Regions from separate parts of the Levilactobacillus sp. genome, predicted to be linked through region 1. Evidence: riboswitches for the same ligand, from Rfam matches in the RefSeq annotation. Region 1 holds a riboswitch; the other holds the start of a gene.
What was found. Region 1 has a riboswitch for thiamine pyrophosphate ahead of thiM (hydroxyethylthiazole kinase). Riboswitches for the same ligand answer to the same signal wherever they lie in the genome.

Region 1 (5,750 bases):
CCCCCGCGGCTCCTGTCGCCGCGATGGCTGGCAGAGAGTCGACCGTCACGCCGCCGATTGCCACGATGGGCACGTTGGCCTGCTTGACCAGCGCGGCCAGACCGTCGACACCCATGGCCGGATCGGCGTCATCCTTGGAAACAGTCGGGTAGATGGGACCGCTACCGATGTAGTCGATACCGTCAATCTGGTTGGCCGCCGCCACCTGAGCCGCCGTGTTGCACGACAAGCCCACGAACATCCGTCGATCATCGACCTTTTCGATGACCTGCTGAATCTTCTGGTCGCTTTGGCCCACGTGGATGCCGTCCGCATTTAGCAAGATGGCCAGATCCACGTCGTCATCCACGATAAACGGGATGTTGGCCTCGTGACACTGCACCCGCAAATCGCTGCCCAGCGCCAACCGCTGCTCCTCATTTAACGTACTGGCACCCTTGTCTCTGAACTGAAACGCCGTGATACCGGCATCCAGCATGGTCGCCAACACCTTACGCAAATCTTGACCGGGAACGTCTTGGCTCCCCGCCACAAAGTAGGCCCGTAACAGGCCTGGTTCAAACGTCACTGACATTATTCAGCGCCTCCTTGATTGTAAGCCCAATGGTTCAATGGTCCGTGACCGTGGCCGACCGCGATGGGATTGGCGATGGCCGCTGTCACGTAGTCCTTGCCCAGGCGAATGGCCGATTCGAAATCCTTGCCCTTCGCCAGTTCGGCGGTGATGCAAGACGACAGCGTGTCGCCCGTGCCGTGAGTCCGCACAGTATCATAGCGCGGTGCCGTCAGCCAAAATGACCGCCCGTCATCTAGTAACACGAAGTCACTGGCCTTATCCGGCGTGGCTTCGTGGCCGCCCTTGATGATGATGTTCTTGGCCCCCAGGTCTTGGAGTGCCACGGCAGCCCGTTCCATATCAGCCGCCGTCGTAATCTTTTGCCCGGTCAAACGTTCGGCTTCCGGCAAGTTAGGCGTCAACACATCCGCCAGCGGCACCAGCTCTTCACGCACCGTGGCCACGGCATCGTCGGCCAACAACGCCGCCCCGCCCTTGGCAATCATGACCGGATCGACCGTCAATGGACCGAACTGGTATTTTTTCAAATTTTCCACGACGCCATGCACGTGAGCTGCATCGGCCAACATCCCCGTCTTGCAGGCCCGAATCTTCAGGTCTGCCGCTAGTGAGGCAAATTGTTCGTCAATTAATTTTTGCGGCAAGGCCATAAAGTCCTGCACACCCAGTGTATTTTGCGCGGTCACCGCGACGATGACGGCGGTGGCGAAGACGTTGCGCTCTTGCATCGTCTTCAGGTCGGCCATCACGCCGGCCCCACCCCCGCTGTCGGTCCCAGCAATCGTTAAGGTTTGTGGAAATTCATTTGCCATTGTTACTCATCCCTTCTGGTTCTACTTCTTTGATGATTAAATTATTGATAGGTTGTGGAAACTGTCCGCCTACCGCGGCACGAAATCTAGGTTGGAACGCTGGGGGAGGACGCCCCGAGCCAAAATGCGGTCTCGGTGCTTGCTTTGAGCCAGAAATTCGCTGTCTCAAAGTCACCAATTTGCCAGCAAAGCCCACTGGCAAATTCCCCGGCTGAACCTAGATTTCGCGCCACTCACGGCTCCGATTGTTGCTTATCAATCACCCTTACTTGAATAATCAACATGCCGTCAACGAGAACGACAACCATCTCCCCCAAAGCTGGGCGTTACGCTATCCAACAACAAGGTCACTACCCTGCCGGAGATCGCCGGGGTGGAGCCGGCTGTGTCGACGGTGTTGGCTGGCGTCGTTTGCCAGCCTACAGCGTGGGACGACTTTGGAGACTGGTGGGTTGCGCCAGGCTTCAAAGCGAGGCGGCAGACCGCCCTTCGGCTGGAGCCGTTCCCCATAGCAAGCGGAACCCCGGCAGGCGTAGGCACTGGTTTCCGCCATTTTCTGGATAAGGCGGCCAGCCCCGAAACATTTATTATTCGAAAGCCGCAATGCCTTCGATTTCCGCGACGGTGGTGGTTTGGAGCTTGTCGAGGAGCTTCACGATAAAGGTCCCCGCTCCCAGATTAGGCGTGGCTTCCGCGACCAGTTGGCCGATGGCCGCAAAGACCAGGCAGGCCGTTTGGGCCGCTTCAAAGTAGTCGTCCGTGACCGCGCAGAAGGCCGCCACGATGCTGGAGAGCATGTCGCCCGAGCCAACGTGGATCTGGAACAATTTCGTCCCGTTCAAGACCTTGACCGCCCGCTCACCATCCGTGATGACGTCCGTGGGGCCAGAGAGGATGACTACGCACTTTAATTTCTGCGCGCAGGCCTTGGCAATCGCCGTCCGGTCACCGGTGCCTTCGCCGGCGTCAATGCCCTTGGCCTGCCAGTCGACTCCCGCCAGTGCCGCAATTTCACCGGCATTGCCCCGAATCACGTCGGGATGAAAATCGTTTAACAGGCCGGTCGCCATTTGCATCCGGTATTTTACGGCGCCGACAGCCACTGGGTCGATCACCAGCGGCCGGTGTTGCCGGTTGGCGGACTGCCCCACGGCGCGAATCTGGGTGACCTGCGTGGCGGTGACGGCCCCCAGGTTCAGGCACACCGCCCCCGCCAGGCCAACCATTTCGTCCGCCTCGGCCACCTCTTCGGACATGATGGGCGACGCGCCAATCGCGTTGATGCCGTTAGCCACGTCCTGGACGGTCACGAAATTCGACACGTTAAAGACAATCGGGTTTTGTGCCCGTAATTCATCTAGCAAAGCCACTTTCATTGGTAATTCCTCCCTTGAATTGGTCCCGTAAACGGCCACTTCTAGCATACCCGGCCGGTGACACAAACCTGCGGGGTACGCCATGCATTTAACGGCCACCTAACGAACCACTATGTGAGCGCTTTAATTTTCCACCAAACAAAAAGCGGGCCCCGCCTCACGTTCAGTGAACCGGTGGCCCGTTGTGGGTGCCACGACACGTTCCCTTCGCAAGTCTGAACTTGACAGGTTCCAAGGGATCACGGTCGCCCGTATCTCAGCCCAGTGTGGACACCCCTAGTGTTGGTTTAAGTTAAGTATAGCAGGTTTAGCTGTCGACGCAACGCTTCTCATATTAATGGGTAAAACGTTGAGCCGCCTCACCAACGACGTGCCACATGTGGTCGATCATCTTGTCGGACATAAACCGGCGCGCCAGCAGCACCTGACTACCGGCCCCCGCATGATAGCGGGTCTTGGGCCGGCGCGACAAGGCAGCGCGGTCGACCAAGCGAGCAATCACGCGCGGCTGACTGGCAAACTGTTTGGCCACCGTCAAGACGGCCGCAGCCCGGTTCGCCGTTGGCCGGTAAGGACCCTGCGCCGAGGTGGCTTTCAAATGGTCGGCGGCGATGTCGGCCCACTCGGATTGAATGGACCCCGGTTCAACGACGATTGTTTGAATCCCCAACGGTTCCAGTTCTAAGCGCAAGGTATCCGACAGACCTTCCAGCGCAAATTTGGACGCCACGTACCAGCTGGCCATGGGTTGGGCAATCTTGCCGTCCACGGAGGTGATGTTGATGATGCGGCCGCTGTGTTGTTGGCGCATCATCGGCAGGACAGATTGGATCAACCGCGCCGCCCCGAACAAGTTCACGTCGAATTGGTCGCGGGCCTGATCCATCGGCACCTCTTCCAAGGCCCCCAGCAGGCCGTAGCCGGCATTGTTGACCAAAATATCCACGCGGCCGGTCTCACTAACGATGCGGTCCACCACCTTTTCCACGCTGATGGGGTCCGTCACGTCCAGCGCCAGCGTCGTGATACCCAGGTCGTCCAAATCATTCATCCGACTGACCCGCCGCGCACCGGCATAAACGGTGACGCCATTACGGTGCAGGCTGCGGGCAATCGCGTTGCCAATCCCGGACGAGGCCCCGGTGACCAAAGCTACTTTTCTGTGTGTCATACTTATCCCTCCAATTGGGTTTTCCTATCTAATTTTAAAATCCGTTACCCCTAGCATAGCGAATAGGTGTAAGCGATTGCAATTAATCTGGCAAAGGTTGCGGCTAAAATTAACGCGCCGATTGTCGTAATGATGGTGTTCTGGAAACTAAATCTAGTGAAACCAGACGCCTGCGTCAGCCAGGGTTAAGGCAACTGTTACTGGCATGCACCACAGTAGCCGAGAGTTCGCCAAATATGGGTTCAGCCGTGGGAGTTGCCTTAGCGGTACGGTTTATGCCGCTTAGGCAACTGGCGTCTTTGAGACGTGGGCTTCGGCTCAAAGCGAGGCGCCGAGACCGTCCTTTGGCTCGACCCGTCCGCCCAGCGTTCCAACCCATATTTGGCGAACGGTAGGCGGCCAGTTCGCCTTGTGAGGCTGTAAACGACTACTTTTGACGTCATGGGATGGCCGCGTCTGGCTGACCAGGCGGAATCAAAGCTAAATCAGCAGCTGCTTGCGGTCGTTGTAGAAGCCGCGGTAGGCCCAGTAACAGGCCAGCACCGAGCCAATGCTGGTCGCCGACATCAACATGAACGTGACCATGATCTGATACTTAATGGCCCGCACCGGATCGACGCCAGCGAAGATCAGCCCGGACATCATCCCCGGCAAACTCACGATACCCACGGTCTTGGCCGAGTCAATCGTCGGCTGCATGCCCGTCTTGATGCTGTCGCGCACGATTTCCTTAGACGCATCCTTCAAGTCCGCCCCCAACGCCAATTTTTCCAGCACAGCCTGGCGCTCCTGCTTGAACTGGGCGTTGAGGTTGCGATAACACAGGCCGATAGCGACCATCGAATTGGAAGCAATCATCCCGGAAATCGGAATCATTTGCGACGGGATGAATTTAATCGCGCCGGCCAACATCAAAACGCCCAGCGTGACGCCGGTACTGATGAGAATGGCGCCAATGGAAATTGGCAAAGCCCGCGGAATGCCGTTACTACGCTGCTTGGCGTTGTAGCCGGCGTTAAAAATAATGATTAAAATCAAAATGGTCGTCAGCCAAATGTGGTCGACGCGAAAGACGTATTTCAACAGATACCCGACTACAAACAGCTGAACGACGGCGCGGATGACGCCGATGATCATGTCGCGGTCGATGCCCAATTTTTCCTTCCAGCCAATCGCTAACGCAATCACGACCAGGCCGAGGGCCAACAACAAGGATTGATTATTCACAGCTAAATTCATTTGGCACCTCCCACGATGCGGCCGTCTTTGATGGTGACCAACCGGCTGGCCGCGTCGATTTCCGCTTGGTCATGGGTGATGGCGATGATGGTCAGGTGGTCTTGCTGGTTGAAACGCTGGATGAGCGACCAAACGAACGCCTTGTTTTCGGCATCCAGTCCGGCCGTGACCTCGTCTAAGATCAAGACTTCTGGGTAGATCATCACGTTGCGCAGTAAGGCCACGCGCTGGCGTTGACCCCCGGACAGGTCCGTCACCGCCTTGTCCAAATCACTGGCCGCCAGCCCGACGACTTCGAGGCCTTCCACGGCGCGGTCCTGGTCAAACGGCCGCTGGCGAATCTGGTAAGGAAATTGTAAATTGTCCCGGACGGTCTCACCGAAGAGCGTCGGCTGTTGGAAACTGTACGACACCCGCCGCCGGTAAGCCACCGGATCATAGCTTTCAATGGGTTGCCCGGCAAAGGTCAGGGTCCCGCTGGTCTTACTGAGCAGCGAGGCGATGATGCGAACCAGCGTGGATTTGCCCCCGCCGGATGGCCCGGTCAGCGTCACCCATTCCTCCTTGTCAATCGT
Region 2 (5,750 bases), on a different contig from region 1:
GGCTCCCCAACAAGACAAACGGGAAGCTCAGCCGCAACGTTTGGCGAATCGCCGTGATCTGACGATTGCGTTGCCACCGAACTTCCAGGTCAATCAACCAAGACCCCCATCCCTGCGTCATTTGCATAGCACCACCCCCATACTGGCCATTGTACGGCGCGGATTAGGGGCGCGTCATTTCCTTAACTTGGTTAGCAAAGCGGGCACTCAAACCAACCACTGGTCAATTTGTTCACAGACCGCACCTTGATCATTGGTGTGCTGCAGGCGTTGGGGCGCACCGGCTAAGACCTCCGGCGCCGCATTGGCCACCGCAAAGCCTTGGCCCACCTGCTGGAGCATGGCCAAATCGTTGCCCGAATCACCAAAGGCAGCCATCTGGGCCGAGCCAATTTGCCAGCGGTCCCCCAAAAAGTCGAGGGCCGCGGCCTTGTTGACGCCCGGCAACGTCACGTTCATACCGCTCAGCCCACTGCTGGTCGCGACCAGACTGCCGGCGAAGTGCCGGTTGAATGCCGCCACCTGGGCCGTGATGTCAGACTTTAGCCAGGTCAGGTCTAATTTTAAAATGGCATCCCCGACCGTGGCCAACTGATCGACGTGCGTCAGGCTGGGATAGAATTCTTGCGAGTCGCGAAAACGCTGGCTATCGGCGGCTAGCTGCGTGTAGGACCGTTTCCAGCCACACGCTAAAATAAAGCAATCCGCCATGATTGGCTCGCGCTTGAGCCAAGTCACCGCGGCCAGCCACAGCGAGGGCGCTATGGCGGCCGTTTTAAGCACCTGCCCGTTGGCCGACGTGATCAGGGCGCCGTCCTCTACCACGTAGGTAATCTCGTGGCGCTGCTTTAACGGGCAAAACAAGCTCTGCGCGTGGTCGAGCGGGTCGCCCGTGGTCACAACAAAGCGGATGTCCCGAGCCTTCATAGCCGCTAACTGCTGGTCAAATTTAAGCGCGTCATACCGCCCCGTGCTATCGAGAAATGTGCCATCTAAATCCGTTGCTATCAACCGTGGAATCACTGCCCCCAACTTCCTTTCCGTTATTCGTGTAATCCCATCATACCGGGCCAGCGCGCGCAACGCAACGATAATCCCTTACAAATAAATTCATGAAAAAAACTGGTGCTTGCGGGTTTTTCACTGGCTTCTTCCGGGGCGTTTGTGGCGGCTGAAATTGGTGAATTTTCTTTTCACAGGTGGTTGGCACCAATTAAGATAATCGTCCACCTACCCAACAAAAAAACGACAACCCATCAGCGGCTGCCGTTTTCTAGTCATGATTTACGCGTTCATACTACTGTAGCTGTAAGCCTTGTTCATCAACGACCGCGTTTCCGTGAATTCATTGATGTCATGCAGGACCACCGTGATGACCCGGTGCTTGCCAGTCTTTTGCCCCGTCCCGACGAAGCAGTAACCCGCCAGTGGCGTGTAACCGGTCTTCAAACCGTCTACGTTCAAGGACGCCTGATAATACTTCCGGCCAGCCAAGAGGTTGTTGTAGTTGTAGGTCGTTTGGCCGTCAACTGACTTGGACCCAATGGCACCATCCGTTAAGATCCGCGGGTAGTCTTGGATCAGGTGCCGGGCAATCAAAGCCACGTCCTTGGCCGAAACCATGTTGGCGTTGGCACTACCGTAAGCATAGCCAAAGGCCTTCAAGTCGCTGTTTTCCAACCCCGAGGCCGAAACGAAATTAGCTTTACCCAAGTTCCAGCTCTTGGCCTGGGCGTTCATTTGCTTGATAAACTTGGCGTTGCTGCCGGCGACCCATTTCCCCAGCGCAATCGCGGCGTTGTTTGAGGAGTCCAGTAATGCCGCGTAGTACAGGTCTTGGACCGTGTACTTGTGACCACTCTTGAAGAGGAAGCCCCCACACGAGTAACTTTGCCCCATGGCAATCAGGCCCTTGCTGCTGGTATCGACCACGTCACTCCAGCTGCCAGACCCGCTACCGACCTTTTGCAAGACCAAATACAGCGTCATCAATTTTGACACGGAGGCGATGGGCCGCGCGGTGTTGGCCTTCTTGGACCAAACGGCCTTGCCCGTCGTGTAATCCATAGCAATCGCGTTCTTGGCGTACTTCAGGCCAAACGGCGCCTTACCCTTGGTCAAATAGCCGTGCCAGATCCATCCCTTAACGGCCCCTGACTTATTCGACACGTAATAGTAAATCCCCTTGGAATTGCCGTGCTTCAACGTGGCCTTCTGCGTCACGTACCAGGTAGTATTGGGATACCCCTTCATGGTTGCCAGCTTGCGGTTGTGCGCCTTGTTATAAATGGCCCCCGCCGTACTCTTCTTGTGGTACGCGGTCTTGGCCAACTTAGTGGTCGACAACGTGGTGTAAACGGCCGCGTGGGCGGTCTCAACACTAGCACCCGCGCCGACCGTCAACGCGAATAGGAAGGCCAGCGCGGCCCACTTGATTTTGTGTTCTCTCATGATGACTTGTCCTCTCTTGTTCAAACATTCTCACCCACCCTATCATGGTTAAGCCTGACGCGACAAGGGTTCTCGCGACTTTGTAACTAACTTGTTGGGGATGTAACGTTCGCGTAATCCACCACTTCTTGCCATAATCAGTTGGTGCATGAATCAATTTAAACCTGAACTGACAACGGTGGCTGGTACTGGCCGCCTGACCGTTCACTGAAAATTCTCCCGATTACAGCCCCCATCTCACGGTTGCCAGGCCCTGTCGACCTTCTGCACACAAAAAATGCCAGGGCGCTGACTGTCACCCTGACATTTTATGTTTACACATTTAATTGAACCGTTCACCCGGACTGACTGGGAATCCGTTGCCACCCGCCCCTCTGGCAGTCGGCTGTGCTGCCTGACGCAGGCCATTAGCCTAGTTTTCACGCAACGGCAGGCGGCCAGCGTGTACCAAGCAGACCAAGTGCTAGTTACTCATGCGACTCAGGCGGTAGGCGTGGTCCATCAGTGAACGTGTCTCCGTGAACTCGTTGATGTCATGCAGCACCACCGTGATGACCCGGTGCTTGCCGCGCTTGTGGCCGGTCCCCACGAAGCAGTAACCCGCTAGTGGCGTGTAGCCGGTCTTCAAGCCATCGACCTTCAGGGAGGCGCGGTAGTATTTACGCCCCTTTAAGAGGTTGTTGTAATTGTAGCAAACTTGGCCGTTGACGGTCATGGACCCAATCTTGCCGTCAGTCAAAACGCGCGGATAGCTGGTCATCAAATGCCGGGCTATCAACGCCACATCCTTGGCTGAGACCTTGTTGGCATTGGCCTTGCCGTAGGCGTAACCGAAGCGCTTCAGGTCACTGTTCTCCAGGCCCGAGGCCGAAACGAAGTGCGCCTTACCCAACTTCCAGGCCTTGGCTTGGGCGTTCATTTTCCGGATAAACTTGGCGTTACTACCGCTGACCCATTTGCCCAGCGCAATCGCCGAATTGTTGGACGAATCCAAGAAGGCCGCGTAGTAGAGCTGCTTGACGGTGTAGCGATGATTCAATTTAAAATGAAAGCCGCCACAATCCGCACTTCGGCTCATCGACACCAGGCCACGACTGGTAATCTTGACCTTATGATTCCAGTTGCTTTTTTTGCCGTCGATTTTCTTCAAGGTGAGATACAACGTCATGATTTTTGACACGGAGGCAATCGGCCGCGCCGTGTTGGCGTGCTTGGACCAGACGACCTTGCCCGTCTTGGCGTCCATGGCGACCGCAGCTTTGGCCTTGGTCAAGACGAACGGGGCCTTCCCACGCTTCAAGTAACCGTGCCAAATCCACCCCTTGACGCTGTGCTTGCTGTTTTGCACGTACAGGTAAATGCCCTTCGATTTACCGTGCTTGAGGGTTGCCTGCTTGGTGGCGTACCAGGTGGTATGGGGATGGGTCGTTAAGTTGCTGACCTTTTTGGTGTGTTTCTTGTTGTAAATGGCACCCTGACTGTGTTTCTTGTGGTAAGCGGTCTTCTTGATTTTCTTGGTGCTGACGGTGTGGTAGGCCGCCGCTTCGGCTGGCGAGGTCGGCATTAGCGCCCCACCCAACGTGACGAGCGCTCCGAGCGCCAAGGCCCAGTGATTGAGATGACTTTTCTTCATAAGTTAAGTGCTTCCTATCCTTTAATAATTAAGTTCACTAACAATTAGAATAGCACTCTTCCTCATCGCCGGATAGCGCATTTGGCCGTTTTGGACGGGCTTTTGGGGCTTTGTAACTAAACTGTAAAAAACGTTTCCATCCTGAATAGATCAACGACTCGGCACGTATTTTTCCAGTCACGGTTGCATTTACCCGCCAAATTAGTTACGCTTAGGGTATTCAAATACGACTGGGGTGCCTCGCGGCTGAGATCAAACCCATTGAACCTGCTCTGGTTAATACCAGCGAAGGGAACGCGTTATTTAGCTATCAATGAACCCCTACTAAGTTTTTAGTGGGGGATTTTTTTATTCGTTGGGCACCCCCGTCAAAACTCTCATAGGAGGCATCATCTCATGAAAAGTTGGCACATCCGCGATATTATTTTGGTCACGATTCTCGCAATTTTTATGGGCGTCATCTTCTGGATCATTAATCCCGTCTACACCTTCCTGGCGGCCGCTTTGGCCCCATTTGGTCTGCAACCCTTGGCAAATGAAATTCTGTTAGGTATCTGGGTCATGGCCGGTCCTTTAGCTGGCTTTATCATCCGCATCCCCGGTTCAGCGACGTTGGGAGAATTTCTCGGCGCCGTTGTTGAAATGTTTCTGGGCGGCGTCTGGGGCGCTAGCACGCTGATTTCCGGCGCGGTTCAAGGTCTCGGGGCCGAAATTGGGTTTGCGGTGACTGGCTACAAACGCTACAACTGGGTCAGCCTGAGTCTGAGTTGCCTGACCACGGCCATCGTGACCTTCACGTGGGACCTGTTCCGGAGTGGCTACGCTGCCTATCATTTGGGCTTTCTGGTACTGCTGTTTGCAGTGCGGTGCTTATCGATCTTCCTGTTCGGCGGCGTGCTGACCAAGCTGATCACCAACCTGCTGGCGCGGGCCCACGTCTTACCCAACGTCAGCGCCAAATAACCATTCTGTGCGCTGGCTTGGCAACATTGGTATTGGCTGGCCGCCTGCCGTTACGTGAAAGTCTAGGGGGGGACTGGTGCTGGGGGAAGACGGACCGAGCCAAAGTACGGTCTCGGTCCTTGCTTTGAGCCGAAGAACCCGTCTCAAAGTCACCAATTTGCCAGCAAAACCCACTGGCAAATTCCCCGGCTGAGCCTAGATTTCACTTCACTCTCGGCTCCTGCGGTGCATTACCGCTACGACAGCGTTAACTGTTATTTCACGTTGTTGGTTGTTCGCAACTGCGGTGAGTGGCGCAGGTTAGCTATTTCTCGGCCTTCTTAGGCACTATGCCTCGACTTTAAATCACTCAAGCTCTCGCAACTAATCACTTTCTGTTTCACGCTCATTAATTTTAAAAAAGTTTGCAAAATCTGTTTCACATTGGAGGAATTTTCGTGGCCACTGTAACCGTTCATGCACTCACATTTTCCTATTCCAACCGCACCCGGCCGGTCTTGGACGACCTCAACGTGACCTTTCCCAGCGGTAAGTTTTCGCTGTTGACCGGGGTGTCTGGTGGGGGGAAGTCCACCCTGCTTAAGCTGATAGCGGGGCTCACTCCCCTGCCGGATGCTGGGACGATCACCTTTGACGGGCAACCGCTCAGCCAAATCAGCCCCGCCGACCGGGCGGCCACGGTGGCCATGCTGTTTCAGGAACC

Region 2: linked by a shared signal. The riboswitch ahead of LKH74_RS07340 (ECF transporter S component) and the one ahead of thiM (hydroxyethylthiazole kinase) in region 1 are both predicted to bind thiamine pyrophosphate.

The regions. Positions count from the first base shown of each region.
Region 1 is NZ_JALCJA010000002.1:186,384-192,133, reverse strand. Features, by position in the region: gene thiE (thiamine phosphate synthase) at 1-574, opposite strand, end outside; gene thiD (bifunctional hydroxymethylpyrimidine kinase/phosphomethylpyrimidine kinase) at 574-1,389, opposite strand; gene thiM (hydroxyethylthiazole kinase) at 1,977-2,765, opposite strand; TPP riboswitch at 2,950-3,053, opposite strand; gene LKH74_RS03635 (oxidoreductase) at 3,100-3,936, opposite strand; gene LKH74_RS03630 (ABC transporter permease) at 4,417-5,175, opposite strand; gene LKH74_RS03625 (ABC transporter ATP-binding protein) at 5,172-5,750, opposite strand, start outside.
Region 2 is NZ_JALCJA010000004.1:84,341-90,090, reverse strand. Features, by position in the region: gene LKH74_RS07360 (PTS transporter subunit EIIC) at 1-127, opposite strand, end outside; gene LKH74_RS07355 (HAD-IIB family hydrolase) at 208-1,023, opposite strand; gene LKH74_RS07350 (D-alanyl-D-alanine carboxypeptidase family protein) at 1,285-2,451, opposite strand; gene LKH74_RS07345 (D-alanyl-D-alanine carboxypeptidase family protein) at 2,915-4,084, opposite strand; TPP riboswitch at 4,306-4,396, shown strand; gene LKH74_RS07340 (ECF transporter S component) at 4,481-5,047, shown strand; gene LKH74_RS07335 (ABC transporter ATP-binding protein) at 5,485-5,750, shown strand, end outside.